DNA from 2 places in the Streptomyces sp. NPDC050418 genome. Region 1 is predicted to be linked to the other one. Evidence: riboswitches for the same ligand, from Rfam matches in the RefSeq annotation. Region 1 holds a riboswitch; the other holds the start of a gene.

Evidence for each region. A riboswitch is a leader RNA that binds a small molecule or an ion and turns the genes downstream of it on or off. The one in region 1 is predicted to bind cobalamin.
Region 2: linked by a shared signal. The riboswitch ahead of ACIBI4_RS15590 (cobalamin biosynthesis protein) and the one ahead of ACIBI4_RS21180 (CbtB-domain containing protein) in region 1 are both predicted to bind cobalamin.

Annotation. Positions count from the first base shown of each region.
Region 1 covers NZ_JBITIG010000008.1:222,578-226,781, reverse strand. Annotated here, with positions in the region: gene ACIBI4_RS21190 (glycoside hydrolase family 6 protein) at 1-116, opposite strand, end outside; gene ACIBI4_RS21185 (GAF and ANTAR domain-containing protein) at 296-1,045, shown strand; cobalamin riboswitch at 1,377-1,528, shown strand; gene ACIBI4_RS21180 (CbtB-domain containing protein) at 1,562-1,780, shown strand; gene ACIBI4_RS21175 (CbtA family protein) at 1,798-2,544, shown strand; gene ACIBI4_RS21170 (class F sortase) at 2,575-3,234, opposite strand; gene ACIBI4_RS21165 (hypothetical protein) at 3,239-3,625, opposite strand; gene ACIBI4_RS21160 (SigE family RNA polymerase sigma factor) at 3,898-4,204, shown strand, end outside.
Region 2 covers NZ_JBITIG010000006.1:64,517-68,720, forward strand. Annotated here, with positions in the region: gene ACIBI4_RS15580 (anion permease) at 1-997, shown strand, start outside; gene ACIBI4_RS15585 (hypothetical protein) at 1,031-1,252, shown strand; cobalamin riboswitch at 1,415-1,556, shown strand; gene ACIBI4_RS15590 (cobalamin biosynthesis protein) at 1,700-2,680, shown strand; gene ACIBI4_RS15595 (cobyric acid synthase) at 2,677-4,185, shown strand; gene cobN (cobaltochelatase subunit CobN) at 4,182-4,204, shown strand, end outside.

The DNA of each region.
Region 1 (4,204 bases):
GTCTCGGGGCCGTCGCCGTCGTCCGACGAGCAGCCGGTCAGAAGCAGTGCCGCCGCCCCCACGAACGCCACACCTGTCTTCACCGCCCCCCGGATCGCCGCGGAACTGCTGTACATCCACTCCCCCTTGGGTGCACTGTCGGAGGTTCAATCCTGACATAGGTGCACGTGAGTCACGAGGGCCGCCCGGCCCGCGGGCCCGTTCGTGCACGACCTGTTACAGCGCCCCTGATCGGCCTGTTACGGCGCCCCGCATCGGGGTAGGCGAGCAGCCACAGGTGTGTGCGGGAGGCCCGATGGTCGATGCGGGGAGAGATCTGCGGCTGGCCGCGGCCCTCGTCGCCCTGGCCGACAGCCTGGGCGAGACCTTCGAGGTGAGCGCGTATCTGGGGCGGTTCGCCGACGACTGCGTGACACTGCTCGGGGCAGACGCGGCCGGGCTGCTCCTGGTCGGCGCGGACGCCGAGGTCTCCCTCGTCACCAGCGCCGATCCGACGGGACGGGTGCGCGGGCTCCTGGAGATCCAGCACCAGGGCGGTCCGTGCCTGGACGCCTGCGCGTCGGGTGAGGCGGTGCCTCCGGTGCGGTTCGCCGGTACGGAGGCGGCGGAGCGCTGGCCCCGGTTGACGGAGCGGGCGCTGCGGGAGCGGATGACCGTGACGTGCGCGGTGCCGCTGCGGCGTGGCGAGACGGTGATCGGGGCGCTGAACCTGTTCGCGAACGGGCGGCCCGAACATGTGCGGATCCAGCTGGAGTTGGCGCAGCTGCTCGCCGACGCCGCGGCGATCGGGCTGGCTCAGCGGCGGATCCATGACGACTGCCGGGCGCTCACGACGCAGCTGCAGTCGGCGCTGTCCAGCCGGGTGCGGATCGAGCAGGCCAAGGGGCTGCTCGCCGAGCGGTGGGGCGTGAAGGTGGACGCGGCGTTCACGGCACTGCGCGCGCACGCCCGGCGCGCGCGGCGCCCCATCGACGCCATCGCGCAGGAGCTGCTCGAAGGGCGCCTGGACGACGGGGCGCTGGAGGCGGACCGGCCTTCGGGGTGAGGGCGGCGGACCGGCCGTCGGCGTGAGGGCGGCGGGCTCCCGGCCCACCCCGGACCCGTATCCCGCATACCGGACGAACCGCCCTGCATTCCGGTCGAGTTGCGCCGGACCGGCTCTGGGCGAGCCCGGGCTTCCGCTCTAAAGTGAGGGGCAGAGGCCCCAGCCCCCGGCCGTCCCCAGAACCTCCCGTGCCGACGCCGGGTTTCTCCCGCAGCCCGAGCGCGCACGGTCGAGGACCGACCCGGCCGGAGGCTCCGGGGGGAGCGGGCCACCGGCCGGGTCAGGTGCGGCCGCGGACTGGACGCGCGGTTGACAGGCCCACCCCTGAGTTGGGACTCTCCGGACGACAAGTCCATACATCGAGGCGACGGTTGACAGGAACCCGGTGCGATTCCGGGACGGTCCCGCCACTGTGACCGCGTACGAGGCCCTCATGGCTCGCTGCACGGGAGTCAGGAACTGACCCGTCGTCCTCCTGCCATGGGGCGTGGAAACCCCGGAAGGAGACCCACCCGGATGTCCCTGCACTCGGCACAGCACCCGAGCACGACGGCCGCCCAGGACGCGACGACCAGAACGCGTGACTGGATGATCGCCTCGGCCGCCGCGATGATCGCGGTCATCGCGCTGTACGCGGTGTTCTTCGACAACGGTTCGCTGATCTCGGCGACCGGCGACTACCTGCACGAGTTCGCCCACGACGGACGGCACCTCTTCGGCGCCCCCTGCCACTGATCGGGGCCCGCACACCCATGTCCACACCTGTACTCCCCCTGCTCGGACGCGGTCTGACGGCAGGAGGAGCGGCCGGTCTTGCCGCCGGCCTCTTCTCCCTGCTGCTCGCCGAGCCCCTCATGGACCGCGCGATACGCCTCGAAGAAGCCCGCACCGCCCATGAACACGCGGGCGCCGCGGACCACCACGAGGAGCTTTTCACGCGCGGCGCCCAGCACTTCGGGCTCGTCGTCACGTCGCTGGTCTTCGGCCTGGCGCTCGGTGTCCTCGTCGCCGTCGCGTACGCCCTGGTGCACCGCCGCGACCCGGAGGCCTCGCCGTGGCCGCGCGCGCTGCTCTTCTCGGGCGCCGCGTTCCTCGCCGTCTCGCTCCTCCCCGCGCTGCGCTATCCGGCCAACCCGCCCGGCGTCGGCGACGGCGCCACGGTCTCCGAACGCCAGGCCCTGTGGCTGGCCGCGGTCGTCATCGGCGTCCTCGGCATGCTTCTCGTGCGCCAGGTGTACGTACGCCTCGAAGGCCGCAGCGTTCCGGTGCGGCAGGTCGCGGCGGCGGGCACGGCGGTCGCCGTCCTCGCGGTCCTGTTCGCGCTGCCCGGCAACCCGGACGAGGTCCCCGTGGCCGCCACGCTCCTGTGGGACTTCCGCGTCCTGTCGATCGCCTCGCACGCCCTGCTGTGGGCGGTCTTCGCCGTGACCTTCGGCGCGCTGGGCCTGCGGGCCGTGTCGCGGGCCGCTGCTCCGGCGGGGGCGGTCCCGGCGAACTGACCTGCGGGGCCCTGGCCTGCTCTCTGCGGGTCAGGGCCCTTTGCCGGTCAGGAAGGCGGACACCACCACGTTCGCCGAGTACGTCTTGGTCGCACGGTCGAACGTCCCGCCGCACGTGATCAGCCGCAGTTCGGCCCGGTCGTCCTGACGGATCCCGTACGCCTTGTGCGGGTCGAATCCGGCCCGGTTGTACACCGCGACCTCTTCCACCGTGAACTCCGCGACCGAGCCGTCCGAGCGCGTCACGCGCACCTTCTCGCCGGGCTTGAGCGTGCTGAGGTTGTAGAACACGGCGGGCCGCGATGTCGTGTCCACGTGCCCCACGAACAGCGCGGTCCCCTGCGATCCCGGCATCACCCCGCCCCCGTACCAGCCGACGACACCGGCCTGGTCGTACGGCGGCGGCGCGATGGCGCCCTCGCCGTCGAGTCCGCGCTTGATGACCGGCGCCTGCACCCCTATCGACGGGATGTCGACCCGGTTCGGGCCCGCCTCGTCCAACGGCTTGATGGCGGGCGGCAGTTGGACGGCGACGAGCGGACGCCCGACCGCCGCGACATCACCGGTCGCGGTGGACCCTCCGGGCACTCCCGCGATCTCCCGGCCCCACAGCCACAGGCCGACGAGCAGCACGGCCCAGGCGATCCCGGTGAGCAGTCTGCCGTTCCCCGACGAACGGTCCTGGCCCATGGCGCTATGCGCCGCCCCGGTGCCGGCGTACCAGCCGTCCCGCGACGGCGAGCCCCGCGGCCGTGGCGAGCAGCAGCCCGATCAGCGCGTGCCGCCATCCCGGACCGCCGCCCGGCTCCTCGGCACTGAGCTGCGCCGTACCGCCGCCGCCCGCGCGGATCGGCGCGGTGGGACTGGGCACGGCCTCCTTGACGACGGTGACGGCCCCCTTGGCCTTCCCGTCCTCCCCGTCACAGGTCACATCGACGTCATACGTCCCGGGCGTGGCCGTCGACTTGATCATCGCCTCGCCACTCAACGGGTACCTGGCACCGTCCCGCCCGGTCAGCGCGGAGGCGGCCACGAACACCTCCGACTTGGCCGACCCGGTCGTCCCGTCACACCCGGTCACACTCAACTCGACCTGTGCCCCTGGCGCCGCGGTATCAGGACTGACCTTCACCACACCATCGGCGGCAACGGCCGGACTGGCCAGCACAAGCACTGCAACAGAGCCACAGAGGGCTAGACGAAGCCGGGGTGAGGGCATGGGGACCTCCTGCTCCGAGCGTGGCGGGCGGGGGGCCGGGGTGCATGTGGGTGTGGGCCGTTCGGGTGGTGGCGGACGGCTCCTGCGGGCAACCTTCCGAGGGCCCGGCGGACTCATCCGGGCAGGAGGTGGCCATGGGGGTCGACGCACAGAGCCGGGACGAGGAGTTCCGGGACTACGCCACCAGCCGCTGGGCTGGACTGCTGCGCACCGCGTACCTGCTCACCGGTGACCGGCACACCGCCGAGGATCTCGTGCAGACCACGCTGGAGCGCGCCTACGCGTCCTGGCGGCGGGTGAGCCAGGCCGACAGCCCGGACGCGTACGTCCGGCGCATCCTCGTGAACGCGTCGGCGCGACGGCACCGGCACAAGCTCAAGGAACTCCTGCCGGGCCCGTCGGGACCGCCCGCCGAGGACGAGCCGGCCGAGCCCACGGACC
Region 2 (4,204 bases), on a different contig from region 1:
CCCGTCCAGTTCGTCGCACGCCCTCATGGGCGGTCTGATCGGTGCCACCGTCGCCTCGATCGGCTTCGGCGGGGTCAACGGCGATGTCGTCGTCACCAAGGTCCTCATCCCCGCGATCGCCGCGCCCCTCGTGGCCGGCCTCGCCGCGATGCTCGCGACCCGCCTGACGTACAAGCTCGGCAAGAACGTCGGTGAGAAGACGTCGGCGAAGGGCTACCGCGCCGGCCAGATCGCCTCCGCCGGTCTGGTCTCGCTGGCCCACGGCACCAACGACGCCCAGAAGACGATGGGCATCATCACCCTGGCCCTGGTCGCCGGCGGCGCGCTCGCGCCCGGCTCCAACCCGCCGGTCTGGGTCATCGTCTCCGCCGGTCTGGCCATCGCGCTCGGCACCTACCTGGGCGGCTGGCGCATCATCCGCACCATGGGCAAGGGCCTCACCGACCTGCAGCCGCAGCAGGGCTTCGCCGCCCAGACCTCGGCCGCCGCGGTCATCCTGGCCTCGTCGAACCTGGGCTTCTCGCTCTCCACCACGCACTCCTGCTCGGGTGCCGTGATGGGTGCGGGTCTCGGCCGCAAGGGCGGCGTCGTGCGCTGGTCCACCGCGACCCGGATGTTCGTGGCCTGGGGTCTGACCCTGCCGGCCGCCGGTCTGGTCGCCGCGGGCGCCGAGTTCGTGGCCCGTCAGGGCGACTGGGGTGTCGCGGTCGTCGCGGTCTTCCTCGTGGCCTCCTGCGCGGCGATCTGGCTGATCTCGCGCCGCCAGGTCGTCGACCACAACAACGTGAACGAGGTCGACACCCCGGCCGCCGGCGAGCCGGCTGTCGACGGTCCCGGCGTCGTGACCACCGCCATCGCCGCGGTGACCCCGCCGCCGACCGCTGCCGCGGAAGCCGCCGAGGCGGCCGAGGCACCGGCCGCGAGCGCCGTCAAGACCACCATCCCGGCCCCCGCCCCTGCTGCCGACTCCACGCAGCCGGCCGGTGCGACCGCCTGACGCGGCGCGTCCGACACGTAAGGAATCAGCAGCATGAACATCGACTGGGCAGCTCTGGGCTCCGTCTTCGGCGTCAGCCTCCTGGCCACGGTCCTTCTCGTGGGCCTGTTCACCCTGGGCATCCTCGGCCTCTCCAAGCAGGAGGAGGCCGCCGCACAGGGCGGTTCCGCCGCGCTGGCCCGCACCGGCGCGTACGCCTGCTTCGCGCTGTGCGTGGCGGCGGTGTCGTTCGGGATCTTCCTGATCGTCAGCTGAGGTCGTCGGCCTGATCGTCGGCCGAGGTCGCGAACAGCGGCTGAAGCAGTACCGAAGCGCCCGTCGTCCGACCCCCGTTCCGGGTCGGACGACGGGCGCTTCGGCGTACGCCGGTGTGTGTCTGCGCACACTCTTCCGTCGCAGGTCAACGCCGAGTTGACGGGTGTTCTCGGTGCGTGGTGGACTGCCGGAGCCAATACGGCAGCAGCAGAGGAAGCCGGTGCGAATCCGGCGCGGTCCCGCCACTGTGACCGGGGAGTTGATCCCCGGGAGTCAGGAACTCTCGCCGCCGTCTCCTTCTGACCAGGGCGTGGACACCCTGAGTGAGGACGTATCGCGATGCGCGGCTGCTCTGCTCCGCCGGTTCCCCCGCCCTCCCTTGCTGCGGGATGTACGCCGAGTACCTCCCGCATGCGCGTTCTCCGAGGCGTGACGGCCGGCTGACCGGTGAGTGCCGATCGCACTTTCGCGTACGGCGCCGCGGCCGGCCTCCTCGGTGACCTGGTGTTCGGCGATCCTCGCCGTGGGCATCCGGTCGCCGCGTTCGGGCGCGCCGCGAGCGCCGTCGAGCGTGTCCTGTGGCGCGACCACAAGGCCGCCGGCGTCCTGCACACCGCTTTCTGCGCGGGCGGCGCGGTGGCCCTGGGAACGCTCGCGGCCGGCGCCGTACGCCGCTCCCCCGCCGCCTCCGTCGCGCTGACGGCCGTCGCCACCTGGTCGGTGGTGGGCGGCACTTCGCTCGCGCGCGAAGCGTGGCTCATCGCCTCGGCGCTGGACGCGGGCGATCTCGCGGGCGCGCGCGAGCGGCTGCCGCATCTGTGCGGCCGTGATCCGCAGGCGCTCGACGAGGCGGGCATCGCGCGCGCCGTCGTGGAGTCGGTCGCCGAGAACACCTCGGACGCGGTGGTGGGTGCGCTGGTGTGGGGTGCGGTGGCGGGGGTGCCCGGTCTCGTCGGGTTCCGTGCGGTGAACACGCTGGACGCGATGGTCGGCCACAAGTCACCCCGATACCTGAACTACGGCTGGGCTTCGGCCCGGCTCGACGACGTCGCGGGGTGGCCGGGTGCCCGGCTCACCGCGTGCCTCGCCGTGCTCGCGGGCGGTGACCCGCGGGGTGCGGTGCGCGCGTGGCGGCAGGACGCGGGGAAGCATCCCAGCCCCAACGCAGGCCCGGTGGAGGCCTCTTTCGCGGGCGCGCTCGGCGTACGGCTGGGGGGTGTTCTCTCGTACGGGGGTCGAGTGGAGCACCGCCCTGTCCTGAACGACGCCGGGCGCGCCGTCCACGTGGCGGATGTCGAACGGGCCGTGCGGCTCGCGCGGCGGGTGAACTGGCTGGCGTTCGCGGTGGCCGCGGCGGGTGGTGCGGTCGTGGGCCGTGTGTCGCGTGGCGGACTGCGGCGGATGCGTACAGGAAGAGGGATGGCATGAGCGGTGGACTGCTGGTCGCCGGGACCACGTCGGATGCCGGGAAGAGCGTGGTCACCGCGGGGATCTGCCGCTGGCTGGTGCGGCAGGGGGTGTCGGTCGCGCCGTTCAAGGCGCAGAACATGTCCCTCAACTCCTTTGTGACGCGCGAGGGCGCGGAGATCGGCCGGGCGCAGGCGATGCAGGCGCAGGCCGCACGGGTGGAGCCCACTGCGCTGATGAACCCGGTGCTGCTCAAGCCCGGCAGTGACCGGTCGAGTCAGGTCGTCCTGATGGGGAAGCCGGTCGGCGAGATGAGCGCCCGCGGCTACCACGGCGGGCGGCAGGAGGCGCTGCTCGGGACGGTCGTGGACTGCCTGGAGCAGCTGCGGAGTTCGTACGACGCGGTGATCTGCGAGGGGGCCGGGAGTCCCGCGGAGATCAACCTGCGCCGCACCGACATCGTGAACATGGGGATCGCACGGGCCGCACGCTTCCCGGTGGTCGTGGTCGGCGACATCGACCGCGGCGGGGTCTTCGCGTCCTTCTTCGGTACGACGGCGCTGCTGAGCAAGGAGGACCAGGAGCTGGTCGCCGGGTATCTGGTGAACAAGTTCCGCGGGGATGTCTCGTTGCTCGAACCGGGCCTGGACATGCTCAAGGGGCTCACCGGGCGCGCCACTTACGGGGTGCTGCCGTTCGCGCACGGGCTCGGGATCGACGAGGAGGACGGGCTCCGGGTCTCGCTGCGCGGCGCGGTGCGCGAGTCGGAGGTCGCGCCGCCGGTCGGTGACGAGGTGCTGCGGGTCGCGGTGTGCGCGATCCCGCTGATGTCGAACTTCACCGATGTGGACGCGCTCGCGGCAGAGCCGGGCGTGGTGGTCCGATTCGTGGACCGGCCCGAGGAGTTGGTCGACGCGGATCTCGTCGTGATCCCGGGAACTCGCGGGACCGTCGCGGCGTTGGCATGGTTGAGACGGCGGGGATTCGAGTCGGCGCTGAGGCGCAGGGCAGCCGAGGGACGCCCGATTCTGGGGATCTGTGGCGGATTCCAGATCCTGGGCGAGCACATCGAGGACGAGATCGAGTCCCGCGAGGGAGCGGTGGACGGGCTGGGCTTGCTGCCCGTCCGCGTCCGCTTCCGGCGCGAGAAGACGCTGACGCGTCCAGTGGGCAGGGCACTGGGCGAAAACGTCGAAGGTTACGAGATTCATCACGGGGTCGCCGAAGTGCTCGGCGGTGAGCCGTTCCTGGACGGCTGCCGGGTCGGCGGTGTGTGGGGCACGCATTGGCACGGGTCGCTGGAGAGCGACGCGTTCCGCCGTGCGTTCCTGCGTGCTGTCGCGGCGGACGCGGGCCGGCGTTTTGTGCCCGCCGACGACACGAGCTTCGGTGCTCTGCGCGAGGAGCAGCTGGACCGGCTCGGCGACCTCATCGAGGAGCACGCGGACACCTCCGCGCTGCTCAGGCTGATCGAGACCGGTGCGCCATCCGGTCTTCCTTTCATCGCTCCGGGGGCACCTTCATGACCGTTCTTCTTCTGTCCAC